3 regions of the Serratia nevei genome follow, and region 2 is predicted to be linked to each of the others. Evidence: predicted binding sites of a transcription regulator. Region 2 holds the regulator's gene; each other region holds the start of a gene.

Region 1 (10,077 bases), 1.4 Mb from region 2:
GCGGCTATTGACTCATTTCGTGCACAGGTCTACCTTGTTCAACGCACTTCCGGCTTGCCCCGCAGGCCCGGCTCGATGCCGATATAGCTCAGTTGGTAGAGCAGCGCATTCGTAATGCGAAGGTCGTAGGTTCGACTCCTATTATCGGCACCACCTCTCCTTCAGATTCCCTTTGCTTACCTTTTCGCCGGTTAAACAACCGTTTAATCATCCGCTGTTATAATTACCCCTGTTGAGTCTTGATGGATGAATGTTTTTCTCCTCAAGCATTGTGATGTGGCGCTCTGTGGAGCGGCATCCGTTTTTTGGACATGCCGGTGGTTCGGTGAGAAGTTAGGAGAAGTGCACTATGAGCAGAAAAGACAAGCTCGCGGCGGCCCTGCTGGCCATATTCCTGGGTGGGTTGGGCATTCACAAGTTTTACTTAGGGATGAAGTGGTGGGGGCTGTTCTACCTGCTGTTCTGCTGGACGGGGATCCCGGCGATTGTCGGCTTTATCGAAGGCATTATTTATCTGTTCCAGTCGGAAGAGAAATTCAACCAGAAATACAACCCTGGTCTGATTTAACGCGTTTTCTGGCGGCGCTTCCTGTTAAGGGGAGCGCCGCTTTTCATTCCGCTACTGTTTTTTCATCATCATCTTGCCGCGCATCTCTTTGCTCATCATTTTATTCGAGCTGGAGATGACGCAGTTATATTGCTTGCCTTGGTTGATGATCATAAAGGTGCTGACCGGATTTTTAAAATCCTTGTCGATGGTGAAATAAATATAGGCCTGCGGCAGTGCGGCCGGTTTAAAGGCGCCGAAGGCATACACATCCGCCAGGCCCAACGCGGAGAGATCGACCGTCAGCTCCATGGGCTTCATGGAATCCGGTGATGGGAACATCGATTTGGCCGACATCATCATGGTGCTGCTGTTGATGGTGTAATCGGTTTTAACCTTCATGCCCATATATTTCGATTCCGACATGGAAAGTTCTTTTTTGCAGGCGGCGTCGTGCTGTGGCGCTGGGCTGCCGTTTTCCATCACGGCGTGCACGTGTTCCAGCGTCACTGCCGCGCTGCCGGTGGTAGGCTGCGCATCGGCCGCGTAAGCCGCGCCGCTGAAGGCGGCTACAGAGGTAAGGATGATGCCTGTAACGATTTTCATTGTCGCTCTCCGGAATACTAATAATGATATTAATTGCGGTGTGTAGCCTATTGGCTTGATAAAACGCAAGGTTACCCGTTCCGTGGAAATAAAATCCCATCGGAATATTGCTATAAAATAGTTTTTACCCTCGTGGTTGACGGGGTTGGTTTAACTTCGATAAACGCCTTTCTCCTTTTTATTTGGCGTTTTTATCTGCATATAAATAGTATGTCTAAACATAGTCAATGTTTAGAATATACACAAATTATTGCGGTTTTTTTCTGCATTTATCTTTCGTTTTTTAATCTGGTCATAAGTATTTGATTGATATTAAGAGAGTTGTTTCTTTACGTTGGAATCACTCTGTGAAGCGTTATTTATGTGATTCGTGCAGTTACATAAATAACGTCAAGGGTCATGTGGATATATTGCCAGGCTTATTATTCACTTCGTTTGGAATAATCACCTTTACCTGCGGTTAGCGGTTGTCTAGCAGCGGCGGTATTTCCCGGCAAAAAAATTCGATCAGCGCTTTTACCGCCGGTGGCACACCACGCCGTGATGGGTAAAGCAGCACCAGCTCGCCATTTTGTGGATGCCACCCGCTGAGCACCTCTTGTAAATCCCCGCGCGCGAGCGCCTGGCGGCAGGCGTAGTAGGGGATACCGCAAATGCCTTGTCCATCAAGGGCGGCATGCAGGATGACCTGCAAATTATCGCTGCTTAACCGGGGCGAGAAGGGCACGTTAATCACGGCGTTTTCCGGCCCGTAGAGCCGCCAGCCCGGCGCGCCTTGCTGTGGCGGGTAAAGCAGGCAGGGCATATCGCTCAGCTGCTGTGGCGTTGCGGGGGCGCCGTGTCGCGCCAGCCATGCCGGGCTGGCGGCCAGCAGCCATTTGGCGGTGCCGAGCCGCCGTTGAATGAGCCCTGCGGCCTCGTTGGCGATGCCAAGTCCGCGGAGGGTGAAGTCCAGCCCTTCTTCCAACAGATCTACCCGTCGGGCAGTGACGTGCGTTTCCACGTTCACTCGGGGGAAGCGCGCCATGAACGTCGGCAAAATAGATGCGATCACTTCGTCTGCCAGCAGCGGTGACACGCTGAAGCGTACGGTACCGTTCGGTTCCGCCAGCGTGCGCAAGGCCGCCTGCTGGGCCTGATGCGCTTGCTGCATCATTGCGACGCAGTGCTGATAGACCTCGTGGCCGACGTCGGTGAGTTGGAGACGCCGCGAGGTTCTTTGCAGCAACCGCAGGTTGAGTTGGCGTTCCAATTGCGCCACCTGGCGACTCAGGCGAGAGGTGGGGATGCCCAGCGCTTTGCCGGCAGCGGTAAATCCTTTGTGCTCAACGACCTGGGTGAAAAAATACATGGCGTTGAGATCGAGCGGAAAAACAGACATCGCGCACCTCATTGTGATCATTTTTGCAATGATAGCTTCTATTGTCGCCTATTTAACCCTCATTGATGCGGTTTTATCCTGCAGGCACACCATTGTTGAAATGAGGATAAACATCATGAAAACCCTTTACCGCACGTTGGCCTTGGCCATTGCGATGGCCGGGGCGGCGCAGCCGGCCTTCGCCGCGCCGACTGCGTCGCAGCCACATACTCAGACGCAGCAGGCGTCTGGCCCTTTGCAGCTGTTGGATCGCAACAACTCGGTACTGTTGTTGGTTGACCATCAGATCGGCCTGATCACCGGCGTGCGTGATATGGACGGCGCGACGCTGAAACATAACGTCGTGGCGCTCGCCAAAGCGGCCCAGGTGATGGGGATCCCGGTGGTCGTGACATCGACCGGTGCCAACGGTCCGTTCGGGCCGATCATTCCGGAGCTCAAGGCTGCGTTGCCGGGTGTGAAAATCATCGATCGCCACAGCGTCAACGCCTGGGACGATGCAAACGTGCGCAAAGCGGTCGAGGCCACCGGCCGCAAAAAGATCGTGATCGCCGGCGTATCGCTGGAAGTGTGTGCCGGGTTCCCGGCGATCACCGCCAAAGCGGCGGGGTACGACACCTATGTGGTGATCGATGCCTCCGGCACTTTCAACCAGTCCAAGCATGAAGCGGGGATGGCTCGGCTGATTCAGGCCGGAGTGATCCCGACGGATTACGGTACGGTGGGAGTAGAGTGGCTGGGGGATAATGGCGATGCCAAAGCCGGCGAGCTGTACGGGGCGCTGGATATGCCGGCGACGACCTTGGTGAACCAGCTGTTCCAGGCCAAGGGCAAATAGCGCCTGGCTTGATGGCGATATTTTTCAACCCCGCTAACCGCCTGAGCTAGAATCAGGCGGTTTTCTCGTGGAAAAGGATATCGCCATGGCCGCCTGGGCCCTTTTGATCGTCGGTTGGTTGTTGATTTGGCAGGATCACCCGGTTTTCGGCGTGCTGTGCATCGCGCTGTTTGCCGTGCTGCAATGGGCGAAGTACGCCGCTAAAAGCGCGCAAGACCCCGCAGAGGCGGCAGAATGGCGCAAGACCGACTGGCGCTCGCAGCCGATTGAGATGGCGCACGCCGGCGACAGCGATCGGCAGATTGGCGGCGTGGGGGAGCTGGGTATGGGCGGCCCCAATTTTTGGACGCTGCTGCTGCGTGACGGGGCGATTGTGCATAGCGCCTGTGCGGCGCCGCAGGACGTGGACGGCGGCAAGCTGCGCCTGATCCCGACCCGCAGCCGCGAGGGTGAGGGGCTGACGGTGTACGAGCCTGCCGCCCGGATGATGTACGCGCTGCCGGCATTGACCGATCGCGAGCAGGACGCGTTGGCCGCCGGTACCGCCGAGGCGCTGGCGCGGCTGCGGGCGAGGTGTCGGCAGGCGGAGGCCACGCCGTTGCATCCGGTGCGCGGTCTGTGGGTGCCACCGTGGACAGAGGATCCGGCCGATCGTCTGGAGATCGCCTTGCCCAGTGGGCGGGCGCTGGCGGCGCGCTCGATGTTGCCGGCGGATCTGCGCCAGGCGGACGATCCGGCCGCGTTGCTGCACGCGCCCCCTTATGAGCTGTTGCTGGATAACCGGCCGACGGATCGTTTTGTGCGCGATCTCGAACGCGTGGCGGAATCCCCGGCGGGTGACGGCTTGAGCGTCGGCGGCTGCCAGTTCCACGGCGAGCATATTGTCGATGGTCTGTACCATCTGTACTTCGCCGGCGAGTGGTTCAGCCTGCTCTCTCACGCGCACAAACCGGCGGGCGGGCGCGGTTCGGACACCACTTTTTTCGTCGAGCGGGTCGAGCCGCAAGACGGCGGCGTGTTCGTGATTGAATGGGATGCCTACGGCGTGGGGCCCGACGGGCGTGCGCCGCGCGTAGCGGCGCCGCCGGTCTTGGTTATCGCGGTGAGCTGGCAGGAAGCGCCGCTGCAGCTGCCCACGGCCAATAACCGCGTGACCGTGCGCTTGCCCAACGCCACGGCGTAAGGCTTAAGGCAGCACCCTGACTTCGCCGTTGTGCAAGGTCAGTACGGCGATCGGGCTGCCGGAGAAGCACTCCCTAAAGGCCCAACTGCTGGGCCGAAACGCTGCCGCAGGCAGCCCGGCCTGCCACTCCTCCCATTGCGGAGCCGGCCGATCCGGCGGCAACAAGAAGGTGACCAGCCAACCGGCTTCGCAGCGCACCCTTTGGCCGCTCGGGCGGGTAAAGGTGTGCGCGCTCGCCAGCTCCATCACCGGCGGTAAAACCTCAAAGGCGATGATCGGCACGCCGGCCACGCTCTGTAGCTGAGGAAAACGCACGGCGGTCACGCCGTCCATCGTGATAGGGCTGTCTTCGGTGCCGGGCAGGCGTGGCTCCTGCCGATTTACCCAGCTTCCCTTCGGCAGCGTGATTTCACCAAACGGCTTTGCTTCGTCGAGCGTCAGGTAGCTGCGTTGATTCCAACGATCTTCCGCCCGCTGGCTCTTGATGTCCTGGATGGCCATGCCGATCAGCATTAGCGCGCACGCCACCGGGTAGACCGCCAGCGCCGAGGCCAGCAGATAGCCGCCCCAGGAGAGCGGCGGTCGCGGTCGGCCGCAGCGGGCGGCGATGTAGCGCCGGCCCCACCAGGCGATCAGGATGCCGGTGAGCAGCAGGGCCAACAACAGCGCCAGCAGCCCCGCGGCGCCGGCGCCATAACCTAACAGCATGGCAAGTTCCTTATGTTCACGGCGTGGTGGAACGATAGCGGACGAAGTAGGGCAGTGGCGGGGTCTCCCCGTCATCGCCATAGTGGCTTTCCGGTTCGATCACGGTTTGGCGTGCGTCGTCGCGCCCGTTGTAGCGGTATTCCAACGGCTGTCGGTAGCGCACGTCGGATGAGCGCAGATCGAAAATCAGCGAAAGGCGCGCATCGCCGTTATCCGTTTGAGCGACCAGCTTGTCGTTGCCCGCCCACAGCTGATACAGCGATTTATCGCCGTTTTCCAACAGCACCGCCAACTGCCCGTCGGATTTATAACGCAGGAGCTGATACAGCCCTCTGTCCAGCGTTTGCGCGATCAGGTAGATGCCGCCATCCGGAGCCTGCGCGCTTTCCTTCACGCGTACCGGTAGCCAATGCAGTTCGGCCACCTCGCCGGTTTTGCCGTTAACGGCAATGTGCAAGGCGCCGGAACCGAGCACCGGGTTCATCCAGAACAGCACGCGTTCGCCATCAACGGCGGTAAAGATCTCGGGCATGGATTTGCGCTTTCCGGCGGCGTTAGCCGTCGGTGAGTCCTCCTCGCCGCGCTCAAAGCCCAGCAGCTGCCGCGCGTCCAGCTGCGCCGGCAGATCCAGCGTCTGCCGCCAATGGGCGCCAAAGTCCGGGCTGTAGAATACGCCTTCGGTGCTGATGAAATACAGCGCGCGTTGCCCCGGCAGCGCCACCAGTTTGCCGCCGATAAAGGAAGGCTGGTTGTCGTCGCCCTCCGGCCAGGGGATCAGCGCCCCGATGGTGCCCCGTTGCACATCGACCAGCCGGCGCCCCTTGGACAGAAAAAGCGCGCACTCCTGCTCGACGCAAACCGCATCGTAGATCGATTCGTCGAGTTGCCCCAGCATCTGCAACCCCTTCGGGCCGGTGAATAACACCTGGCTGAGGTAGCTGGCCGCCCAGCCGTAAAAGCTATTGTAGGCCCCGCGTTCACTCCTTTTGCTGATGAGCAGCAGAGCACCGTCCTGCGCCGGGTAGCTGTGGATGAGATCGTAACGGGCTATCGTCGGCAAGGCTTCGTCGCTCTGGGTCCATTGCCACTGTGCATAGCGTTGTTCAGGGGCGAGGAAATAGACGCCCAGCGCGCTGGCCAAAAATAGCATCAGGATAATAAGGGGTCTTTTATAAAGCGCTAACGTCATCATTTCAGCTCCGTCACCTGTTCCTGCCGCCATAGCCTGTGGCGCAGATGGCGCAGGTATTTGAACGTTTTAAACGTGCGGTGCTGGTCAAACGCGTAGAGGCGGCAGATCTGGGCGAAGCCCTCGATCAGCAGCGCCAGGCCGCTGATCATCAGCATCATCAGCAGCAGAATCGGCGGCAATTCACTGCCGAGGCGCTCCAGGGTCCAGGCATCCAGGTAAAAGCCTGCTGGGGTATCGGCGTTATCCCACACGATCATGCCGAGCATCAAGCACATAATGATCGCGCCGAGGATGAAGACGACGCGCGCGCTCAGGTTTAGGCCGGCTTCGGTGAAGTAGCGGCTGCCGCCGATGAGATAGGTCTGGCGATCGCGATGGTTGATGATCCCACGCACCGTCGGCAACTCGGGGACGGTGTCGTTCTCGCAATACAGCACCTGCAGCGGATCGCCTTTGGCGATGAAAAGCGGATGTTGCCGACGAAATACCGGATGCAGTTTGGTATTGGGAACGTTGAGCGCGCGGGTCGTCAACGCGAAGTGCGTCTCCTTCTGGCGCCACGCATAAGTGTCCAAATACTGCACCTGCCGCGGGAGCTTATAGTCGCGGAGTTCGTAGCTCAGGGCGTTTACCGTCTCGATGCCGGAGGCCTCGACGCCGTTCGGGAGGGGAGGCGCGGTCTGCAGCGGTGCGGTCGCCGGCACGGCGTCTGCACGGACGGCCCGGTATCTGATGCCGGGGATTTTCAGGCTGAGCGAGCCGGGCGGCGTGACGTCTTGCCCCAGCAGCACGCGATCCAGTGCCCTGAGCAGGCGCCTGCGGCCGCGATGCCCGATCAGCAAGAGCTCTGAACCGACGAACAGCACCATGCCGATGCCGATAAGGCCGGCAATGATGGCGATAAAGAACAGGACGATGGTCAGCCAGGAATCTTCTCGGTCCATGATGAAAAAGGCCGCCGGGAAACCGCCGGTGAGCGCCGCGCCCAGCACCAGCAGGGCGAAGTATTTCAGCTTGTATTTCAGCGTTCTGTCGGGCTCCAGCCGGCCTTTAGTGCCGTGTAGCAGCCAGTGCAGCCAATAGCTGCCGTCTTGCAGGCGGTGGGCGCCAATCTTCACCCGATCGCCGGCGGCGAGCCTGGCCAGCAGATTTTCGCTGTCGCTGAAGTCGTCACGGTAAAAAAAGAACGTCTGGCCGGAAGCGATGATCCTCACCAGGTTGTCGGGCGCCGTCTGTTGGCTAGCGCATTGCTCGACGGTCACATGAAAAAATTGGGTTTGCATGTCATTCCCTGTCAGCGGGCGTGGCCCGAAAATTCATCCCTGGCGCCGGGTAGTCAGCGCTTTTTCATCAGTGGCAGCATGCGCACCAGCGCATTGTCCTTGACGATATAGTGGTGGAACAGCGCGGCGGCAGCATGCAGGCCGATCAGCCAGTAGCCGAACGACGCCAGCGTTTTGTGCCAGCCGATAATCATCCGCGCCTGCGGCCGATCCGCCACGTCGGCGAACGGCATCGGCAGGCCGAACAGATACCACTCCTTGCCGCCCAGATAGCGCGAGTACACCCCCAGTACCGGCAGCGTTAGCAGCAGCAGGTAAATCAGGGTGTGCGTCAGGTGCGCCAGGCCGGTTTGCCACTTCGGCGGTTTGGGCACGATAGCGGGCGAAGGGTGGCGCCAGCGCAGGAACAGGCGGGCGATCATCAGCGCAAACACCGTTACGCCGCAGCTGAAGTGGGTGACAACCAGCACGTACCAGGGGGCGCTGCCCGGTTCGGCAAAGCCGCGCAGCTCGATGGTGACGCAGGTGATGACCAGCAGGATCGCCACCAGCCAGTGCAGGCGAATTTGCCACGGCATGTAGGTGTTCTGCACCGGGTTACCTTTTGATGTTAAAGGGTCTGTGTGCCGATGGTAACGAAATGTTACAGGCGAGGAAAGCGCCTGCGTGCAGTTTAAGCAAAATGCCAGGGATTACGCCGCTTATTAAGCTATGAACTTAGTGGATTAAATGCCTGGCGGCAGGGGAGGGCGCTAGCATCGTAAGTTGTGAAGTTAATGCGCGGTAGGTTCAGAGGCTGGCAGCTTATTAAGCGATGAGGCGGGTAGCGCCGCAGCTCTCGCCGCGGCGCCTGGGATCAGTTCAATTTGGCCTTGGCGAAGTCGCTGCCGTTCACGTCCACCACGTAGCCGCTCAGGTTGCTGCGGGTGGCGTAGAACACTTTGCCGGTGGCCAGCGGCAGCCACGGCGCCTGTTTGGCGAAGATCACCTGCGCCTGTTGATACAGCTTGGCGCGCGCCTGCGGCTGATTCTCCTGAATCGCCTGCTGGATCAGGCTGTCGTAATCCTTATCGCACCAGCGCGCCACGTTGGCGCCGCTCTGCACCCCGGCGCAGCCGAGCAGGGTGGCGAAGTTGTCCGGATCGCCGTTGTCCGACACCCAACCGTACAGCGCGCTCTGCTGTTCGCCTTTGCGCAGCCCGGCCAGATACTGGCCCCACTCCCAGGTGACGATCTTGGCTTTCACGCCTACCTTCGCCCAGTCGCTCTGGATCATCTCGGCGATGCGCTTCGAGTTCGGGTTGTAGGGGCGCTGTACCGGCATCGACCAGATGTCGGTCTCAAAGCCCTGCTCCAGCCCGGCCTGCTTCAGCAGCTCGCGCGCCTTCTGCGGATCGTAGGCGTACTCCGGCAGTTTATCGTTGTAGCCCAGCATGCCCGGCGGCAGCAGCGAGTTGGCCGGCGTGCCGCTGTCTTTGAACACTGCGGCGACGATCGCTTTCTTGTCCACTGCATAGCTCAGCGCCTGGCGCACCAGCAGGTTGTCGAACGGTTTTTTCTGGGTGTTGAACGCCAGATAGCCGACGTTCAGCCCGGTGATGTCGTGCAGCTGCAGGTTGCCGTCGGCCTTGATGGCGGCGAACTGTTCCGGCAGCGGCGCGGGGATGATCTGGCATTCGTTGGTCTTCAGCTTGGCCAGCCGGGTTTGCGGATCCGGCGTAATCGAGAAGATCAGATGCTTGCTGGCCACTTCGCCCTGCCAGTAGTGCGGGTTGGCGATGTAGCGGATCAGCGAATCCTGCTTGTACTGCTGCAGCGCGAACGGCCCGGTGCCGATCGGCCAGTTGTCGACGTATTCCGGCGTGCCCTTTTTCAGCATGGCGTCGGCGTATTCGGCGGACAGGATTGAGGCGAAATCCATCGCCCAGTCGGCGACGAAGGCGGCGTTGGGCTGGCTCAGCGTGAAGCGCACGTGATGCTCGTCCACCGCTTCCACCTTGGCGATCAGTTTATCCAGGCCCATGTCGGTGAAGTATTCATAGTTGCCGCCGGAGACCTTGTGATACGGGTTAGCGGGATCCTTCTGCCGCATCACGGTGAACACCACGTCTTCGGCGTTGAAGTCGCGCGTTGGGGTGAAATATTTGTTGCTGTTGAATTTCACGCCCTGGCGCAGGGTAAAGGTGTAGGTCTTGCCGTCCGGGCTGACGCTCCACTCGGTGGCCAGCGAAGGGGCAGGGGTTTTATCGCTTTCGCGCAGAGTTACCAGCCGGTTGTACAGCACCTGCGAGGTGGCGATAAAGGTCGGCCCGGAGCTGGAGAGCTGCGGGTTGAACGAT
Region 2 (10,077 bases):
TCAATTTGGCGCACGCTGCGCCACAGGCGCGTGTTGCCGCCGAGCAGCGTAAAAGCCATGCCAATGAAGCGCGGCCCGATGACCGCAGAAAAAAGAAAGCGGACAAAGCCGCCAAAAAAGCCAAAGTGACGGCCCCCGAAAAAAAAACCAAGACCGCCAAGGCAAAAAGCGAGAAAAGCGCGAAAAAGATCGTCAGCGCCAAACCCAAGGCCAAAGCGCAGAAAACCGCCAAGATTAAAGTCACCCCGCCGAAAAAAGGCTATAAAAAAGGCTATGGTCGCCACCGCGAAGCCGGTATGGCCACCGCCAAACTGGCGCGTGAAGAAAAGCCGTTGAAACTCAGCCCCGCGCACAAAAAACGCTACCAGCACGCCAAGCAGACCGCGATGGCCAAGCTGATGGGACAGATGGGCAAACCTTACCGCTGGGGCGGCAGCTCGCCGCGCACCGGCTTCGATTGCAGCGGCCTTATCTATTACGCCTATAAAGACGTAGTGAAAATCAAGATGCCGCGCACCGCCAACGAGATGTATCACCTGCGCGATGCGGCGCCGATCAAGAAAAGCGAACTGGAAAGCGGCGATCTGGTGTTCTTCCGCATCAACAACCGCGGCGTGGCGGACCATGTCGGCGTCTACCTCGGCAACGGCAAGTTCATCCAGTCGCCGCGCACCGGTGAAGAGATCCGCATCAGTCAGCTCGACAACGACTATTGGCAGAACCACTACATCGGCGCACGCCGCGTAGTGACGCCGAAAACCATTCGTTAATGCACTGTTCTGCGCGGTTGCGGCCCCGGTCGCAACCGCCTGCTCAAGCTATCGCCCATCGCACTTCCCCACGCGCATTTCTCGCTTTTCCTCCTGTTTTTTATGATGAAAATTGTTAAGATTGAATGACCACAATAAAAAACGGCCCATACGGCTCTCGCCCCGGCGGGAAGCGAATGGCGCTGTAAAGGAGGAAGCAATGTCGTTTGAATTACCTGCATTACCGTATGAGAAAAACGCGCTCGAGCCGCACATCTCCGCCGAGACCCTGGAATACCACTACGGCAAACACCACAACACCTACGTGGTTAACCTGAACAACCTGGTGAAAGGCAGCGAGTTCGAAGGCAAATCGCTCGAAGAGATCATCAAGACCTCTAACGGCGGCGTGTTCAACAACGCTGCGCAGGTGTGGAACCACACCTTCTACTGGCACTGCCTGTCGCCACAGGGCGGCGGTGAACCGCAGGGCGAACTGGCGGCGGCAATCGTCAAATCCTTCGGCTCTTTCGCTGCGTTCAAAGAGCAGTTCACCGATGCCGCAGTGAAAAACTTCGGTGCAGGCTGGACCTGGCTGGTGAAAAAACCGGACGGCGCGCTGGCGATCGTCAACACCTCCAACGCGGCCACCCCGCTGACCGGTGAAGACAAACCACTGCTGACCGTTGACGTGTGGGAACACGCGTATTACATCGATTACCGCAATGCGCGTCCAAAATACCTGGAAAACTTCTGGGCGTTGGTCAACTGGACCTTCGCAGCGGAAAACCTGGCGTAAGCGCAGGTTCTGAGGTGATAAGGCGCAGCCAGGCTGCGCCTTTTTTATAACCGGGGGTAAATCAGTTCAACGCGGCAACGAAGCTGAAAGCGATAATGACCGCCAATGCGCAGACGGTGGTGAACAGCGACATCTTCAATTCGGTATCCATGACAACTCCTTTAAAATGGGCTTTCCTAAGGATAAAAGGCGCACAATTAGTACGTCAAATCATTTTCCCACAGTTCGCCGATAAAATCTTGTTATCATTTCCCGGTTTATAATCTCGATTACCTCTTCCACTTTTGTTCAATATGCGACAAAATTCGCAGTTCACAACTGCGTACCGGCATCCATGCCCCTCCTGATTAAGCGCTGAAGACTTCAACACACTAAAAACTCAGTTTTCGCTTCTCTGGAGAAGGATCTACGTAGGCAAACGATTAACATCACACTTACATGCTGTAAACATGTGAGTTCAGGAGTCATTCCTTACATGGCAACGATTAAAGATGTGGCCAAACGCGCGGGCGTTTCCACCACCACCGTTTCGCACGTCATCAATAAGACTCGTTTCGTCGCCGAAGAGACCAAAGCGGCCGTGTGGGCCGCCATCAAAGAGCTGCACTACTCGCCGAGCGCCGTGGCGCGCAGCCTGAAAGTCAATCACACCAAGTCGATCGGCCTGCTGGCCACCTCGAGCGAAGCGCCCTACTTTGCCGAAGTGATCGAGGCGGTGGAAAACAGCTGCTACAGCAAAGGCTACACCCTGATCCTGTGCAACTCGCACAACAATCTCGACAAGCAGCGCGCCTACCTGGCGATGCTGGCGCAAAAGCGCGTCGACGGCCTGCTGGTCATGTGCTCCGAGTACCCCGATCAGCTGCTGGGCATGCTGGAAGACTACCGCAATATCCCGATGGTGGTGATGGACTGGGGCGCCGCGCGCGGCGACTTCACCGACACCATCATCGATAACGCGTTCGAAGGCGGCTATCTGGCCGGCCGTTACCTGATCGAGCGCGGCCACCGCGATATCGGCGCCATTCCGGGCCAACTGTCGCGCAATACCGGCGGCGGCCGTCACCAGGGCTTTATGAAGGCGCTGCAGGAAGCGCATATCGACATTCGCGAAGAGTGGATCGTCCAGGGTGACTTCGAGCCGGAGTCCGGCTACAAGGCGATGCACCAAATCCTGTCGCAAAAGCAGCGGCCGACCGCGGTATTCTGCGGCGGCGACATCATGGCGATGGGCGCCATCTGCGCCGCCGACGAGCTGGGGCTGCGGGTGCCGCAGGATATTTCCGTGATCGGCTATGACAACGTGCGTAACGCCCGCTACTTCACCCCGGCGCTGACCACCATTCACCAGCCTAAAGAACGCCTGGGCGAAATGGCCTTCACCATGCTGCTGGATCGCATCATCAGCAAACGCGAAGAGTCGCAGGTGATCGAAGTGCATCCGAAGCTGATTGAACGCCGCTCGGTCGCCGACGGTCCGTTCATCGACTACCGCCGCTAATCCCCCGCGCCGGAAGCCTGCGCGGCTTCCGGTTCCGCCTCGCTCAGCCACTCCTGGTTCAGCGTCTCCCCATCGCCCAGATACGCCAGCAGCCAGCTCATCGCCGGTGAGGGTTTATCCTGCTGCCAGGTCAGGCAGCAAGGGCTGGCGGGAAACGGCTGCTGCAGCTGCAACGCCTTCAGCTCACCGCGCTGCACCCGCGGCAGCGCCCGATGTGCCGGCATCATGCCGACGCACAGCCCGGCGCACAAACAGTCGAGCGCCGAAGTCCAGTCCGGCACCACCAGCCGCCGCTGGTTATCCAGCGTCCAGGTGACGCGCTTGGGCAGATTGCGCGAGGTGTCCTCCAGGCAAAGCGAAGGGTACGGCCGCAGCTGATCGTCATTCAGCGGCCCTGTCAGTTGCGCCAGCGGGTGCTGCGGGCTGACCACGCACAGCCAGTTCATATAGCCCATGTCGCGGAAGGCGAAGCCGCCGCCGACCGGCACCGCACGGGTGGCGCCGATTGCCATGTCCGCCCTGCCGTCCACCAAGGCATCCCACACGCCGTTGAACACCTCGGGTTGCAGCATCAGTTCGACGTCGGGGAAATGACGGTAGAAATCCAGCACCAGTTGGCGACTGCGCTGTGGTTTGACGATGATGTCCACCGCGATATTCAGCTGGCCGCGCCACCCGTTGGCCACCTGCTGACAGTGGCGGCGGGTGTCGAGCATTTTTTTGATAACAACTCGCGCATCCTTGATAAACAGCGCGCCGGCCGGCGTCAACTCCACATCGCGGTGACGCCGCTCGAACAGCGGCACCGCCAGCCATTGCTCCAGCTGCCGTACGGTATAGCTCACCGCCGACGGCACCCGGTGCAGCTCCTGCGCCGCCGCGCTGAAACTGCCGGTGCGCGCCACCGCGTCGACCACTTCAAGAGAATATTCAGACCACATCGCTTTGCCTTCAATTTTTTTAACAGCACTTTGCAAATATTACCGTTTCACAAGCAGAGATCCAGCCGGATACACTGGCCGGCGCTAAAAACCTGCGACATTAAAATATTAACGAGAAATACCATGCGAAATTCCTTTGGCTTTATGTTCTACCTCGCCGGCCTGAGCATGCTGGGTTATCTGGCGACCGATATGTACCTGCCCGCCTTCGGCGCCATGCGGGAAGAACTGCAAATTTCCGCCGGCGCGGTGAGCGCCAGCCTGAGCATCTTCCTGGCCGGCTTCGCCTTCGCGCAGCTGCTGTGGGGGCCGCTCTCCGACCGTCTGGGCCGCAAACCGGTCTTATTGATCGGCCTGACGCTGTTCGCCCTCGGCTGCCTGGGCATGCTGTGGGTGGAAAACGCCGTGCAGCTCTGGATCCTGCGCTTTATTCAGGCCGTCGGCGTCTGCTCCGCCACCGCCATCTGGCAAGCATTGGTGGTCGACCGTTACCGCGAAGGCCAGGCCAACCGCGTGTTCGCCACCATTATGCCGCTGGTGGCGCTGTCGCCGGCGCTGGCCCCGCTGCTGGGCGCCTGGTTGCTGAACCACGCCAGCTGGCGCGCGATCTTCGCCGCGCTGTTGGTGATCACCGCGCTGCTGCTGCTGCCGACGTTGATGCTCAAAGAGCGCGCCAAAACGCAACCCACCGCCGATGCGCCAAAAAACGGCGTCAGCTTCTGGCAATTGTTGAAATCCCCGGTGTTCAGCGGCAACGTCGCCATGTACGCCGCCTGCTCGGCCGGCTTCTTCGCCTGGCTGACCGGCTCGCCGTTCATCCTCGGTGACATGGGCTACAGCCCGAGCGACATCGGTCTGAGCTATGTGCCGCAAACGCTGGCCTTCCTGCTGGGTGGCTACGGCTGCCGCGCCGCGCTCACGCGCATCAATGGCAAAACCCTGCTGCCGTGGCTGCTGGTAGCTTATGGTGTCAGCATGGTGGCGCTGTATCTGGTGGCGACCCTGACCGCACCGACGCTCACCACGCTGCTGATCCCGTTCTGCGTGATGGCGCTGGTCAACGGCGCCGGCTACCCGATCATGGTGGCGAATGCGCTGATGCCGTTCCCGGAAAGCAGCGGTAAAGCCGCCGCGCTGCAAAATACGCTGCAGCTGGGGCTGTGCTTTGTGGCGAGCATGCTGGTGTCGGCGTTTATTGCCCAACCGCTGTTGGCGACGGTGACGGTGATGGTATCGACGGTGATCCTGGCCGCACTGGGGTATTTCCTGCAGCGGGGAAAAGCGGCCGATGCGCAGCGAAAGGCGCAGCGGGAACATGCTAACTCAGCGTCATAATTACCAAGTTTAATAATCACTTAAAGAATATGCGTGCCGAGTGCGATTTACAGTTGAGTCAACGCCTCGGCACGCCTATACTCAAAAACAACCTTGTAAAGTAACACCTTATAATCTCTATATCTCAATTAGCACTTGTGTACGCGCTTTGCGTCACACTCTTTTTTAAGGATGCGTTTATCCCGCGCCGTTCGCGCCGGGTCGTTTCTTTAAATTTCCTCTGTTCATAGTCGGATATCAGACGCCGCGGGCCTATTTTCCGCCGGTAAACGTATGCACCCGCAGAAATTGTCTAAGCTGTTTCCTAACGGGTCATCAGTCAGAAGAAGGTGATGGAGAAGCTATGAGTTCATCGTGTATAGAAGATCTGAGCATCCAGGACAATCAGTGGTACCGTATCGCGCACGAAATGCTTGGTCTGGCCGGCATTGAAATCAACGGATCGCGCCCTTTCGATATTCAGGTTAAAAACCCCGATTTCTTTAAACGCGTCCTGCAGCAAGGGTCGCTGGGCCTGGGCGAAAGCTACATGGACGGTTGGTGGGAGTGCGAACGGCTGGATATGTTCTTCCAGCGCGTGGTCAGCGCCGGGCTGGAGAAGAAACTCCCCCACCACCTGAAAGATACCCTGCGTATCGCCGCCGCGCGCCTGACCAACCTGCAATCGAAAAAGCGCGCCTGGATCGTCGGCAAAGAACATTACGATCTCGGCAACGATCTGTTTACCCTGATGCTCGATCCTTACATGCAATATTCCTGCGGCTACTGGAAAGACGCTACTACGCTGGAGGAAGCGCAGGAAGCGAAGCTGCGGATGATCTGCGAAAAACTGCAGCTGCAGCCAGGTATGCGCCTGCTGGACATCGGCTGCGGCTGGGGCGGTCTTTCCGCCTATGCGGCGAAGCATTACGGCGTGTCAGTGGTCGGCGTAACCATTTCTGCCGAACAGCAGAAGCTGGCTCAGGCGCGCTGCGCCGGGCTGGATGTGCAGATCCTGCTGCAGGATTACCGCGATCTGCATCAGCAGTTCGATCGCATTGTCTCGGTCGGCATGTTCGAGCACGTCGGGCCGAAAAACTACCGCACCTATTTCAACGTGGTAGAACGCAATCTGGCGCCGCACGGCCTGTTCCTGCTGCACACCATCGGCTCCAACAAGACCGATATGAACGTCGATCCGTGGATCAACAAGTACATTTTCCCGAACGGCTGCCTGCCTTCAGTGAGCCATATTGCCGAAGCCAGCGAGGGCCATTTCGTGATGGAAGACTGGCACAACATCGGTGCCGACTACGATCGCACGCTGATGGCCTGGTTCGAACGCTTCAAACAGGCGTGGCCGCAGCTTGCCCCGCGCTATTCCGAACGCTTCGAGCGGATGTTCAGCTACTACCTGAACGCCTGCGCTGGCGCGTTCCGGGCGCGCGATCTGCAGCTGTGGCAGGTAGTGTTCAGCCCGAAAGGCGTTGAAGGCGGCATTCGCGTCGCCCGCTGAACGCTTTCCCGATAAAAAAGCCCCGGCAACATCATCACCGGGGCTTTTTTTTGCTCTTTCGGACGCTGCGGGTTAACCGCAATAAACGCGAATGATTTTATCGTTGCTATCGCCAAGGAAGTTCAGGCGGCGCAGGTTGAAATCCATGGTAACGGCAGAGTTGTACGGAATGGCGCGCACCTTGGCGTCGATCCGCACGCCTTCCAGCGAGGTCATCGGCTTACCGACGAAGTTTTGATACTGCGAAGCGCCGCAGGTATCATCCGCATCGGCCATTTGCGCGCCGGCGCCCTGCTCAGGTGAGCTGCTGCAGGCGCTCAGCGCCAGCAACGCGGTTAACAACAACGTTTTCCCATAAAACTTCACGCGTTTCTCCTCTCTGCTTATGATTCGATACCGGCGGCAACGCCAGAATCGCTGTCAGTCTTTGTGCGCCGGCGCCATCGCCGCCGCCAGCGTCGCTTCCCGGTTGGCCAGCACGCGCTCGACGGTATCCACCACCGCCTGCGTTTGCGGATCGATTTCGATGTTCACCTTATCGCCCAGGCGTTTCTTACCCAGCGTGGTGCGATCCAGCGTTTCCGGGATCAGGTGCACGCAGAAACGGTTATTCACCACTTCGCCGATGGTCAGGCTAATGCCGTCGATGCCGATGAAACCTTTGTGCAGCACATATTTCATCAATTCCGCATTTGGCATGCGCAGCCATACCTGGCGATTATTTTCCGAGGTATAAATCTTGGCCACTTCCGCCGTGCAGATAATATGGCCGGACATCAAATGGCCGCCAATTTCGTCATTGAACTTTGCCGCGCGCTCGATATTGACGATGTCGCCGAGCGCCAAGTCGCCGAGGTTGGTCAGGCGCAACGTTTCCTTGATCAAATCGAAGCTGACGCGGTTGCCTTCCACCGCGGTCACGGTCAGGCAGCAGCCGTTATGGGCCACCGACGCGCCCAGCTCCAGCCCCGGCAACAGCTCGGCAGGCATCTCGATCACGTGGGTGCGGAAATTGGGTTTCTCATCAATGGCGACCAGCGGCGCGGTGCCTTGTACGATACCGGTGAACATATGTGCCTCTTCTTACTAATAGGTTAAAACGCTCCCGGCAGTTTGCCCCAGTTGGCGCTGAAAACCAAATCCGCGTAGGCAAAAAACGCGGGCCTGCGCATTTAATAACTATTTATCTGCGGCGTTTGCTTAACGACGCCGAGCAGGTACAATATTTTTGACAAAATTCCGCTATTTTAATTGTTGTCCTCTCGCGGCAGCCCTCCCTCCCACATATATAAATAGAAAGGTGTATGCGTGCAGAAGTACTTAATTGAAGCGCGTAGTTTATTGGCTCTCGCTATCCCGGTCATCATCGCGCAAATATCGCAAACCGCCATGGGCGTGGTGGATACCATCATGGCCGGCGCCTACAGCGCCACCGACATGGCGGCGGTTGCGGTCGGCACTTCAATCTGGCTGCCGGCCATCCTGTTCGGCCACGGCCTGCTGCTGGCGCTGACCCCGGTTATCGCCCAGCTTAACGGCGCCGGGCGGCGCGATCGCATCGCTCACCAGGTGCGCCAGGGTTTTTGGCTGGCTTCCGGCGTGTCCGTGCTGCTGATCGTGGTGCTGTATAACTGCAAGTTCGTCATCGACATGATGCACAACATCGATCCGCAGCTGGCGGATAAAGCCGTCGGTTATCTGCACGCCATCATGTGGGGAGCGCCGGGTTACCTGTTCTTCCAGGTGATGCGCAACCAGTGCGAAGGCCTGTCCAAAACCAAGCCCGGCATGGTGATCGGCTTCCTCGGCCTGCTGGTGAATATCCCGATCAACTACATCTTCATCTACGGCAAGTTCGGCATGCCGGAGCTGGGTGGCGTCGGCTGTGGCGTCGCCACCGGCAGCGTCTACTGGATCATGTTCCTGATGATGCGCTGGTACGTGAAGCGCGCGCCCTCGCAGCGCGACATCAAACGCCAGGCAGGCGATCTCGGCGGCCCGGATTGGGCGGCGCTGAAGCGCCTGATCGGCATCGGCATGCCGGTGGCGTTGGCGCTGTTCTTCGAAGTCACGCTGTTCGCCGTGGTGGCGCTGCTGGTTTCGCCGCTGGGGATCGTTGCGGTCGCCGGCCACCAGATCGCGCTTAACTTCAGCGCGCTGATGTTCGTGCTGCCGCTGTCGCTGGGCGTCGGCGCCACCATCCGCGTCGGTTACCGTCTGGGGGAAGGTTCGGTTGAAGGCGCCCGTGTCGCCGCCTACTCCGCCATCGGCGTCGGCATCACCATGGCCGTCTGCACCGCGCTGTTTACCGCCACCTTCCGCGAACCGATCGCCCTGCTGTACAACGATAGCCCGGCGGTGGTGGCGATGGCGTCGCAGCTGATGCTGCTGGCGGCGCTGTACCAAATCTCGGATTCTGTCCAGGTGATCGGCAGCGGCGTGCTGCGTGGTTATAAAGATACCCGCGCGATCTTCTTCATCACCTTCATCGCTTATTGGGTGTTGGGCCTGCCGAGCGGCTATCTGCTGGCGTTAACCGATGTGGTGGTGCCGGCAATGGGGCCAAGCGGTTTCTGGATCGGCTTTATCATCGGCCTGACCTTCGCCGCCATCATGATGGCGCTGCGCATGCGCTGGCTGCAGAAACAGCCGACCGCCGTCATCCTGCAGCGTTCCACGCGCTGAGCCCGCGCCCGGCCGGTTTCATCCCCGGCCGGGCTGCGGTTTGCGGAAAAAAGCGCCGGACTGCGCACAACCTCAGCAATCGCGTGAAATACCGAATAAAATTGCGCTTTTCCCCTTGCCAGCACGCGGGTAGCTCGTTAATATTCGTCCCCGCTGTCAGCCATGACAGACAGGAAAAGATGCGTCCGTAGCTCAGTTGGTTAGAGCACCACCTTGACATGGTGGGGGTCGGTGGTTCGAGTCCACTCGGACGCACCAAATTCCTGAAGCCGTACAGTGCGTCCGTAGCTCAGTTGGTTAGAGCACCACCTTGACATGGTGGGGGTCGGTGGTTCGAGTCCACTCGGACGCACCAAATTCCTGAAGCAGTGCAGTGCGTCCGTAGCTCAGTTGGTTAGAGCACCACCTTGACATGGTGGGGGTCGGTGGTTCGAGTCCACTCGGACGCACCATATTGCTGATTCATCTCTCCCCCTATCGCGTTATACTTCCCGTAGTTTCGTCTCTGCCCGACCGCCTGACTTTTATGTCGATCGCGCCGTGCTACCGCCATCAGCCACCAGGAACGCCAC
Region 3 (10,077 bases), 1.2 Mb from region 2:
GGCTGTGCGCCGGCCTGCTGCACCTGTGTGATGATCTGGCCGAGATCGCGCTGTACGTCCTGCGCCGGGAAACCGCGCAGGCCGTCGTTGGCGCCCAGCTCGATCAGCACCCAGCGCGGCTGATGCTGTTTCAGCAGCGCGGGCAGACGCGCCAGCCCCTGTGCGGCGGTGTCGCCGCTGATGCTGGCGTTGACCAGCTGCGGCGCGCCCGGTTTTTTCTGCCACTGTTCGGCCAACAGCGTCGGCCAGGCCCGCTCGATCGGCAGGCGGTAGCCGGCGCTTAAACTGTCGCCCAAAATCAACAAGGTATCGGCGGCGACAGCGCGTAAACTGAATAATCCCAACAGCAAAAGGAAGGGAAGATGCCAGCGGAAAACGTTCTTGAAGTTCATCATCTTAGTAAACACGTTGGTCAGGGTGAGCATCAGCTCACCATCCTTACCGGAGTCGAGCTGCTTGTCAAACCCGCGCAGACGATCGCCCTGATCGGCGAATCCGGATCGGGGAAATCGACCCTGCTGGGCATTTTGGCCGGGCTGGATGACGGCAGCGAGGGCGAGGTGCGCCTGCTTGGCGAGTCGTTGACCGCGTTGGACGAAGAGGGCCGCGCCGCGCTGCGCGCCAGGAACGTCGGCTTCGTGTTTCAGTCGTTCATGCTGGTGCCGACGCTGAACGCGCTGGAAAACGTGCAGCTGCCGGCGCTGCTGCGCGGCGAGAGCGACAGGCAAAGCCGCGAGCAGGCGGTGCAGCTGCTGGAACAGCTGGGATTGGGCAAACGGCTCGATCACCTGCCGGCGCAGCTGTCCGGCGGCGAGCAGCAGCGCGTGGCGCTGGCGCGCGCCTTCAGCGGCCGGCCGCGGGTGCTGTTCGCCGATGAACCGACCGGCAACCTCGATCGTCAGACCGGCGATCGCATCGCCGACCTGCTGTTTTCCCTCAATCGCGATTTTGACACCACCCTGATCCTGGTGACCCATGACGAAACCCTGGCGGCGCGCTGCCAGCGGCGGCTGCGGCTGCGCGAAGGCAAGCTGTGGGAGGAAGCATGATCTGGCGCTGGTTCTGGCGCGAATGGCGCTCGCCGTCGCTGCTGATCGTTTGGCTGGCGCTGACGCTCTCCGTGGCTTGCGTGCTGGCGCTGGGCAGCATCAGCGATCGTATGGACAAAGGGCTCAGTCAACAGAGCCGCGACTTTATCGCCGGCGATCGGGTGCTGCGCAGCGCGCATCCGGTGCCGGAAGGCTGGCTGCTGGACGCGCAGCAGCAGGGGCTGAAGCTGAGCCGTCAGCTGTCGTTCACCACCATGACCTATGCCGGCGATCGGCCGCAGCTGGCGGACGTGAAAGCCACCGATCTGGCCTATCCGCTGTACGGCAAGCTGGAAACGCGCCCGGCCAACATCAAGCCCGAACCGGGCAGCGTGCTGGTGGCACCGCGTCTGCTGGCGCTGCTGAACGTGAAAGTCGGGGATTCGCTCGAGGTGGGCGACACCACGCTGCGCATCGCCGGTGAAATCATTCAGGAGCCGGACGCCGGCTTCAACCCGTTCCAGACCGCGCCGCGCATCATGATCAACCTGGCGGACGTCGATAAGACCGGCGCGGTGCAGCCGGGCAGCCGCCTGACCTACCGCTATATGTTCGCCGGCGCCGAGCCGGATATTCAACGTTACGAAGAACGGCTGACGCCGCAGTTGACGCCGGATCAGCGCTGGTTCGGGCTGCAGGAGTCCGGCAGCGCGCTCGGCAAGTCGCTGCAGCGATCCCAACAGTTCCTGCTGTTGTCGGCCCTGCTGACGCTGCTGTTGTCGATCGCCGCCGTGGCGGTGGCGATGAGCCACTATTGCCGCAGCCGCTACGATCTGATCGCGGTGCTGAAAACCCTCGGCGCCGGGCACGGCGCGCTGCGTAAGCTGATCGTCGGCCAGTGGCTGGCGGTGATGGCGCTGGCGGCGGTGTGCGGCGGGGCGATCGGGCTGGCGTTCGAAGCGCTGTTGATTCGCCTGCTGAAACCGGTGTTACCGGCCGCATTGCCTGCCGCCGGCGCCTGGCCGTGGCTGTGGGCGCTCGGCGCGCTGGTGCTGATTTCACTGCTGGTCGGGCTGCGGCCGTACCGTCAGCTGCTGGCTACCCAACCGCTGCGGGTGCTGCGCCGCGACGTGGTGGCCAACGTCTGGCCGCTGCGCTACTTCCTGCCGGTGACGGCGGCGGTCGTGGTGGCGCTGCTGGTGACGCTGATGGGGGCCAGCACGCTGCTGTGGGCGATCCTGGCCGGTATGGCGGTGCTGGCGCTGCTGCTGGGCGGCATCGGCTGGGGCAGCCTGCTGTTGCTGCGCCGCATCACGCTCAAGAGCCTGGCGCTGCGGCTGGCGGTTAACCGCCTGCTGCATCAGCCGTGGGTGACCATCAGCCAGCTGGCGGCATTTTCGCTGTCGTTCATGCTGCTGGCGCTGCTGTTGGTGCTGCGCGGCGATCTGCTCGAACGCTGGCAGCAACAGCTGCCGCCGGACAGCCCGAACTATTTCCTGCTCAACATGACCGAGGCGCAGGTGCCGCAGGTGAAAACCTTCCTGCAGCAGCACCAGATCAAGCCGGAAACCTATTATCCGATCGTCCGGGTGCGCCTGACCGAGATAAACCAGCAGCTGGCGACCGAGCGGGTGCATGAAGACGATCCGGGCGGCGAGGCGGTGAACCGCGAGCTGAACCTGACCTGGCTGGCCGATCTGCCGGATCATAATCCGCTGGTGGCGGGCAGCTGGCCGCCGAAAAGCGGCGAAGTCTCGATGGATGAAGGCATTGCCGGGCGGCTGAAGATCAAGCTGGGCGACACGCTGACCTTCAGCGGCGATACCCAGGCGTTCAGCGCCAAGGTCACCAGTCTGCGCCAGGTGGATTGGGAAAGCCTGAAGCCGAACTTTTACTTTATCTTCCCGCCGGGCGCGCTGGACGGCCAGCCGCAGACCTGGCTTACCAGCTTCCGCTACGACGGCGACGGCCAGATGCTGACCCAGCTCAACCGCCAATTTCCGACGCTCAGCCTGCTGGACATCGGCGCGATCCTGAAACAGGTCGGCGGCGTGCTGCAGCAGGTCAGCCGCGCGCTGGAGGTGATGGTGGTGCTGGTGGTGTTGTGCGGTGGCCTGCTGCTGCTGGCGCAGGTGCAGGTCGGCATGCGTCAGCGCCGCCAGGAGCTGGTGGTGTACCGCACGCTGGGGGCCGGCAAACGGCTGCTGCGCCGCACGCTGTGGTGTGAGTTCGCCCTGCTGGGGCTGGTGGCGGGCATCGCGGCGGCGGTGGGCGCCGAGGCGGCGCTGTGGCTGCTGCAGAGCCGGGTATTCGACTTCCCGTGGACGCCGACGCCGGTGCTGTGGTGGGCGTTGCCGATGGCCAGCGCGCTGCTGCTGTCGCTGTGCGGCGGCTGGCTGGGCGTGCGCCTGCTGCGCGGCCGGGCGCTGTTCCGCAGTTATGAGGGGTGATGTTGACTTAGCGGGATGAAAAAAGGGGTTAGCCTAAGGCTAGCCCCTTTTACTTTCGGCGGCGGTGCTTTAGGCCAGCTTCTGCTGTGCCCAGGCCAGCCCGCTTTGGTATTCGCCCGGCAGCAGCGGCGCCAGCGCCTGCAGCGCCTGGCGCAGATCGGCGGCGCTCGGGTCGTTCAGATTGAGGTGGCCGACCTTGCGGCCCGGGCGCACCTCTTTCTCATACCAGTGCAGATGCACCAGCGGCAGCGACAGCCACTGTTCGTTGACGGCGGTGCCGATCAGGTTGACCATCACCGACGGCGTGCTCACCACCGGCTGCGGCAACGTCAGGCCAAGGATGGCGCGCAGATGCAACTCGAACTGGCTGATGGACGCGCCGTTTTGCGTCCAGTGGCCGCTGTTGTGCACGCGCGGTGCCAGTTCGTTGATCAGCAGCCGATCGCCGACGATAAAGCACTCCATCGCCATCACGCCGACGTAGTTCAGCTCGTTCAGGATCGCCGCCAGCATCTGCTCGGCCTGTTGCTGCAGCGCCGGGTTGGGCTGCGGCAGCGCCACGCTAGTGCGCAGGATGCCGTCTTCATGCAGGTTGTGGGTCAGCGGGTAGAATACCGAACGGCCGTCGTGGCCGCGCGCGCCCACCAGCGACACTTCGCCGGAGAAATTGATGCCTTGCTCGACGATGCACTCGCCATAGGCGTCGGCCGGCAGTTCGGCTTCCTGGCCCGGGCGCAAGCGCCATTGGCCGCGGCCGTCATAGCCGCCGACCCGGCGTTTGACGATCGCCAGCTCGCCCAGCGAAGCGAATACCTGCGGCCATTCGGCGGCGCTCGCCAGCAGCTGCCACGGCGCGGTCGCCAGGCCGAGCTGGTCGAGCAGCTGTTTTTGCGTCAGGCGATCGGCCAGGCGCGGGAAGATGTCGCGGTTGACGAAGGCGCTGTGGGTCGCCAGTTCACGCGTTAGCGCGGTTTCCGGCCAGCGTTCGATCTCGGCGGTAATGACGCTGTTCTGATACGGCACCGCCTCGGGCTCGGCATCGATGCCGATGGGGTAAACGGCGATGCCCAGCGGTTCGCCGGCCTGGCGCAGCATGCGCCCCAGCTGGCCGTTGCCCAGTACGCAAACCGGCTTCATGCGTCCTCCCGCGGATCGGGGTGGTTCAACACCTCTTCGGTCTGCGCCCGACGCCAGTCCGCCAAACGCTGCGCCAGCGCGGCGTCGTGCAGCGCCAGGATCTGCATCGCCAGCAGCCCGGCGTTGGCGGCGCCGGCTTTGCCGATCGCCAGCGTGCCCACCGGAATGCCGCGCGGCATCTGTACGATGGAGTAGAGGCTGTCTACGCCGCTCAGCGCGGCGCTTTGCACCGGCACACCCAGCACCGGCACCAGGGTTTTCGCCGCCAGCATGCCCGGCAGGTGTGCCGCACCGCCGGCGCCGGCGATGATCACGTCAAAGCCGTTGGCGGTAGCCTGCTCGGCGAAGCTGAACAGCTTGTCCGGCGTACGGTGGGCGGAAACGACTTCGACATGGAAGGGGACTTCGAGCTGGGTCAGGACTTCGGCGGCGAACTGCATGGTGGCCCAGTCACTTTTCGATCCCATTACAATTGCGATTTTCGCCCCGGTAGTGGCGGCTGAAGCGGCGTTGGCTCCCATGGGTGTAAGGCTCCTGTGATTTGTCTGGCGTCGGCTGAGGGCCGAATGAGGGCGTAGAGCATACCATGAGCGCACGGCGAGGAAAACGGTTGCGTCGCCGGTTTTCACCGCCGAAAGCGCGAATTTTCACTCGCGCGCCAGTCCGGGGCTCAGAATGGGAATTGGATCAGCTCGACGGCGTCGGCGCTGACTTTGACCATCGATCCTTCGACGTGCCAGGCGCCCAGCACCGCGCGATGGGCTTCGCCGTTGCTCAACGCCAGCCGGTGCACCGCCGGGCGATGGGTATGGCCGTGGATCATCCAGTGCACGTCGTGGCGCAGCATCGTCTGTTCGACTGCCTGCGGGTTGACGTCCATGATGGCTTCCGACTTGTACTGGTTGGATTGCTGGCTGCGGGCGCGCATGTTGGCGGCGATCTTCAGTCGCCAGCGCAGCGGCAGCGCCAGGAACAATTTTTGAATCAGCGGGTTGTGCACTTTACGGCGGAATTGCTGATAGGCCTGATCGTCGGTGCACAGGGTGTCGCCGTGCAGGATCAGGATCCTGCGGCCGTACAGCTCCAGCACTTTCTCTTCCGGCAGCAGCTGCATGCCGCTGGCGCGGGCGAAGCGCTTGCCGAGCAGAAAATCGCGGTTGCCGTGGATGAAGTAGCAGGGCACGCCGGCCTGTTGCAGCGCTTTCAGCGCCGCGGCGATCTCCGCGTGCAGCGGCTCGGGATCGTCGTCGCCGATCCAGGCTTCAAACAGGTCGCCGAGGATGTACAGCGCGTCGGCGTGAACTGCTTCGCGCCGTAAAAAACGCAGAAAACCGGCAGTGATTGCCGGTTCCTGTGCGCACAAGTGCAGATCTGCGATGAACAGCGTACTCATGCAGCCGCGATTACTCGCTGACGGTCACGCTGTTGATCACGACGTCTTCTACCGGTACGTCCTGGTGCATGCCGCTGCGGCCGGTTTTCACGCCTTTGATTTTGTTGACCACGTCCATGCCTTCAACCACTTCAGCAAACACGCAGTAGCCCCAGCCCTGCACGTTTTCGCCGCGGAAGTTCAGGAAGTCGTTGTCAGCCACGTTGATGAAGAACTGTGCGGTGGCGGAGTGCGGATCGTTGGTGCGCGCCATTGCCAGGGTGCCGATGGTGTTTTTCAGACCGTTGTTGGCTTCGTTCTTGATGGTCGCGTTGGTCGCTTTCTGGTTCATGCCCGGCTCGAAACCGCCGCCCTGGATCATGAAGCCGTTGATCACACGGTGGAAGATGGTGTTGTCGTAGAAACCGGCGCGGCAGTAGTTCAGGAAGTTTTCAACGGTAACCGGCGCTTTGTCAGCAAAGGTCTTGATAACGATATCGCCGTGATTGGTGTGGAAAGTAACCATAGTTTTAATCCTAACAAGGTGAAGTGAGACGTCACGTAAAGCGAGTGAACATTCAGACCGCCCTTATAACATATCCGCCCCAGCGAGTCAGCAGCGGCTCAACCGTGCACTGTCTGTGGTAATTGCATTTATGTTATATTATAACAATTGCGCCAGCCGCCGAATTTCGCGCATTTTATTCGCGTGAAATCAGCAAAGCATGGCCTTAACCTTGCAATAGATCAGGCTTCAGGTTTCAATACGCTACCGGGCGGAAAACCTGAAGCCCGGTTATCTTTTTTGTTATCACGCACACCACGGAATCTCCCGATGCTAAAGATTTTTAATACCCTGAGTCGTCAAAAAGAGGAATTCAAACCCATTCATGCCGGGAAAGTGGGCATGTACGTGTGCGGGGTAACCATCTATGACCTGTGTCACATCGGCCACGGTCGTACCTTTGTCGCTTTCGACGTGGTGGCGCGTTACCTGCGCTATCTCGGCTATTCGCTGAACTACGTGCGCAACGTCACCGACGTGGACGACAAAATCATCCGCCGCGCGGCGGAAAATCATGAAACCTGCGACCAGCTGACCGAACGCATGCTGGCGGAAATGCACGCCGACTTCGACGCGCTGCTGATCGACCGCCCGGATCAAGAGCCGCGCGCGACCCAGCACATCGCCGAGATCATCGAGATCACCCAGCGCCTGATCGATCGCGATCACGCCTATGTGGCCAGCAACGGTGACGTGATGTTCTCCATCGACAGCGATCCGCAATACGGGCTGCTGTCGCGTCAGGATCTGGATCAGCTTCAGGCCGGCGCGCGCGTAGAGATCGACGATGTGAAGCGCAACCCGATGGACTTCGTGCTGTGGAAGATGTCCAAGCCGGGCGAGCCAAGCTGGCAGTCGCCGTGGGGGCCGGGCCGTCCGGGCTGGCACATCGAATGCTCCGCCATGAACTGCAAGCAGCTGGGCACCCACTTCGATATCCACGGCGGCGGTTCCGATCTGATGTTCCCGCATCACGAGAACGAGATCGCACAGTCGAGCTGCGCCCACGACGGCCCGTACGTCAATTACTGGATGCACTCCGGCATGGTGATGATCGACAAAGAGAAAATGTCCAAATCGCTGGATAACTTCTTCACCATTCGCGACGTGCTCGGCCATTACGATGCGGAGACGGTGCGTTACTTCCTGATGTCCGGCCACTATCGCAGCCAGCTGAACTACAGCGAAGAGAACCTCAAACAGGCGCGCACCGCGCTGGAGCGCCTCTATACCGCGCTGCGCTGCACCGATGCCGACGCCGCGCCGGCCGGCGGCGAAGCGTTCGAAGCCCGCTTCCGCGAAGCGATGGACGACGACTTCAACACCCCGGAAGCCTACTCGGCGCTGTTCGATCTGGCGCGCGAGGTTAACCGCCTCAAGGGTGAAGACATGGCGGCGGCCAACGGTATGGCGGCGGAACTGCGTAAGCTGGCGAACGTGCTCGGCCTGCTGCAGCAGGAGCCGGAGCAGTTCCTGCAAGGGGGCGCTCAGGTTGACGACGGCGAAGTGGCGGAGATCGAAGCGCTGATCAAACAGCGTAACGAAGCGCGCGCCGCCAAGGACTGGGCGCTGGCGGATGCTGCCCGCGATCGGTTGAACGAGATGAACATCGTGCTGGAAGACGGCCCGCAGGGCACGACCTGGCGCCGCAAGTAATCCGGCCGCAGGGAAAAACAAAAAAGGCGCTGAATTCAGCGCCTTTTTCTATGGCTGCGGGTTAGGGTTTAACCGTGACCTTGCCGCCGTTGAATTCCACCACCTGATCGGCGACGATCTTGCAGCGCTTGCGGGTTTCGACCTTGCCGTCGACTTTCACCTGCCCTTCGGCGATGACTTCTTTGGCGGCGCCGCCGCTTTCACACCAGCCCTGGAACTTTAGCAGATCGCACAGTTCGACGTGGGGATGATTGTCCAGATTGAAAATTTCCATACTGCCTTACTTATTTAGGTTGAACGTCGTGATATTCCTCGCAGGCCTGCAAGGTATTTTGGATCAGTGTAGCAACGGTCATCGGGCCGACGCCACCCGGCACTGGGGTGATGTAGGCGGCGCGCTCGCTGGCGGCGTCGAAATCGACATCGCCCACCACTTTACCGCTTTCCAGACGGTTGATGCCGACGTCCACCACGATGGCGCCCGGTTTGATCCAGTCGCCCGGAATGAAGCCCGGCTTGCCGACCGCCACCACCAGCAGATCGGCGTTCTCGACGTGATGACGCAGATTCTTGGTGAAGCGGTGGGTGACGGTGGTGGTGCAGCCGGCCAGCAGCAGCTCCATGCTCATCGGGCGGCCGACGATGTTGGAAGCGCCGACCACCACGGCGTTCAGGCCGTAGGTATCGATGTTATAACGCTCCAGCAGGGTGACGATGCCGCGCGGCGTGCACGGGCGCAGTTTAGGCGCGCGTTGGCACAGGCGGCCGACGTTGTACGGGTGGAAGCCGTCGACGTCTTTGTCCGGGTGGATGCGTTCCAGCACCTTGACGTTATCGATGCCGGCCGGCAGCGGCAGCTGCACCAGAATACCGTCGATTTCCTCATCGGCGTTCAGCTGGTCGATCAACGCCAGCAGTTCGGCTTCACTGGTGGCAGCGGGCAGATCGTAGGAGCGGGAAAGGAAGCCGACTTCATCGCAGGCGCGGCGCTTGCTGGCGACGTAAATTTGCGAAGCCGGGTTCTCGCCGACCAGCACAACCGCCAGCCCTGGGGCGCGTTTGCCGGCCGCCAGACGTTGTTTCACTTGCTCAGCCACTTCGTTTCTAACCTGCTGCGCAATCGTTTTACCATCAATAATCTTTGCTGACATCAGTGTGGAAATCCATCAATTAAGAAAAGCGGGGGATGCCGCTATTCTGGCAGAAGCTGAGCGCGCTGTCAGGCGCAGAATCACCCTCGTGGCCGTTGCCGACGCCGATTTACGCTTTTTTTATGCCGGCCTCAGGATCCTCTACGTCATTTTTACCTGTATTTGGATACGCTGGGGCTGTTCACAGGGCGAAAGAGGGCAGGATCATGAGAGCGATAACCCGGCTTTACCCGTTGCATCATCAGCCTGACGAGCAACCGACGGAGCCTAAACATGTGGGGGAAACGGTGTTCGATTCTTCACTGCATCCGGCGGACAGCGCGCAACTCACCGCGTTGCATCAGCTCAGCAAGCATGAGGCGGCGCCGTCGTGGCGGGCACGCCTGAATGCGCTGTGGCGGAAGTTATGTGCATGAAGGGCTGCTTCTGGGCAGGCTGCACGCTGTTACTGGTTTGGGCATCGGGGAGCCAGGCTTCTTTAAACAGCGCACGCCCAGACGCCACACTGGGGGAAAGGGTGGCGGCGACCTGCAACGCGGGGGTGGTTGAGCATGCCGATTGGGGCGACATCGCCGCAGTCGTGCAGTCCGCTCGCCTTTGCCGGTGGAGGGAGGATGGGCGGCGGTGGTCTGAACGCGCGCCGATTTACGTAGGTGTCGGCCTGGTTCAGCATGGCGGCGCTCGGTTGACGGGAACCCTCGCCGCGCGGGCGCTGGCG

The links. The regulator PurR, encoded in region 2, represses purine synthesis genes. The targets are predictions, from matches to a motif close to CANGCAAACGTTTGCNTG.
Region 1: cybB (cytochrome b561) is a predicted target of PurR. The motif match lies at 8,390-8,407, and genes of this name have one in related genera.
Region 3: purE (5-(carboxyamino)imidazole ribonucleotide mutase) is a predicted target of PurR. The motif match lies at 5,215-5,232, and genes of this name have one in related genera.

What each region holds. Positions count from the first base shown of each region.
Region 1 covers NZ_CP149940.1:916,579-926,655, forward strand. Annotated here, with positions in the region: tRNA gene V8N38_RS04265 (tRNA-Thr) at 78-153, shown strand; gene V8N38_RS04270 (TM2 domain-containing protein) at 350-568, shown strand; gene V8N38_RS04275 (hypothetical protein) at 620-1,153, opposite strand; gene V8N38_RS04280 (LysR substrate-binding domain-containing protein) at 1,614-2,534, opposite strand; gene V8N38_RS04285 (isochorismatase family protein) at 2,650-3,372, shown strand; gene V8N38_RS04290 (hypothetical protein) at 3,440-4,555, shown strand; gene V8N38_RS04295 (hypothetical protein) at 4,559-5,263, opposite strand; gene V8N38_RS04300 (hypothetical protein) at 5,280-6,413, opposite strand; gene V8N38_RS04305 (hypothetical protein) at 6,452-7,738, opposite strand; gene cybB (cytochrome b561) at 7,792-8,316, opposite strand; gene V8N38_RS04315 (ABC transporter substrate-binding protein) at 8,595-10,077, opposite strand, start outside.
Region 2 covers NZ_CP149940.1:2,315,725-2,325,801, reverse strand. Annotated here, with positions in the region: gene V8N38_RS11235 (C40 family peptidase) at 1-770, shown strand, start outside; gene sodB (superoxide dismutase [Fe]) at 970-1,548, shown strand; gene V8N38_RS11225 (YnhF family membrane protein) at 1,610-1,699, opposite strand; gene purR (HTH-type transcriptional repressor PurR) at 2,024-3,049, shown strand; gene punR (DNA-binding transcriptional activator PunR) at 3,046-3,990, opposite strand; gene punC (purine nucleoside transporter PunC) at 4,114-5,325, shown strand; gene cfa (cyclopropane fatty acyl phospholipid synthase) at 5,669-6,820, shown strand; gene V8N38_RS11200 (I78 family peptidase inhibitor) at 6,893-7,186, opposite strand; gene V8N38_RS11195 (riboflavin synthase) at 7,241-7,891, opposite strand; gene V8N38_RS11190 (MATE family efflux transporter) at 8,129-9,505, shown strand; tRNA gene V8N38_RS11185 (tRNA-Val) at 9,687-9,763, shown strand; tRNA gene V8N38_RS11180 (tRNA-Val) at 9,784-9,860, shown strand; tRNA gene V8N38_RS11175 (tRNA-Val) at 9,881-9,957, shown strand.
Region 3 covers NZ_CP149940.1:1,143,421-1,153,497, forward strand. Annotated here, with positions in the region: gene tesA (multifunctional acyl-CoA thioesterase I/protease I/lysophospholipase L1) at 1-392, opposite strand, end outside; gene ybbA (putative ABC transporter ATP-binding protein YbbA) at 363-1,049, shown strand; gene ybbP (putative ABC transporter permease subunit YbbP) at 1,046-3,478, shown strand; gene purK (5-(carboxyamino)imidazole ribonucleotide synthase) at 3,548-4,615, opposite strand; gene purE (5-(carboxyamino)imidazole ribonucleotide mutase) at 4,612-5,136, opposite strand; gene V8N38_RS05405 (UDP-2,3-diacylglucosamine diphosphatase) at 5,286-6,008, opposite strand; gene ppiB (peptidylprolyl isomerase B) at 6,019-6,513, opposite strand; gene cysS (cysteine--tRNA ligase) at 6,823-8,208, shown strand; gene ybcJ (ribosome-associated protein YbcJ) at 8,270-8,482, opposite strand; gene folD (bifunctional methylenetetrahydrofolate dehydrogenase/methenyltetrahydrofolate cyclohydrolase FolD) at 8,493-9,359, opposite strand; gene V8N38_RS05430 (hypothetical protein) at 9,566-9,775, shown strand.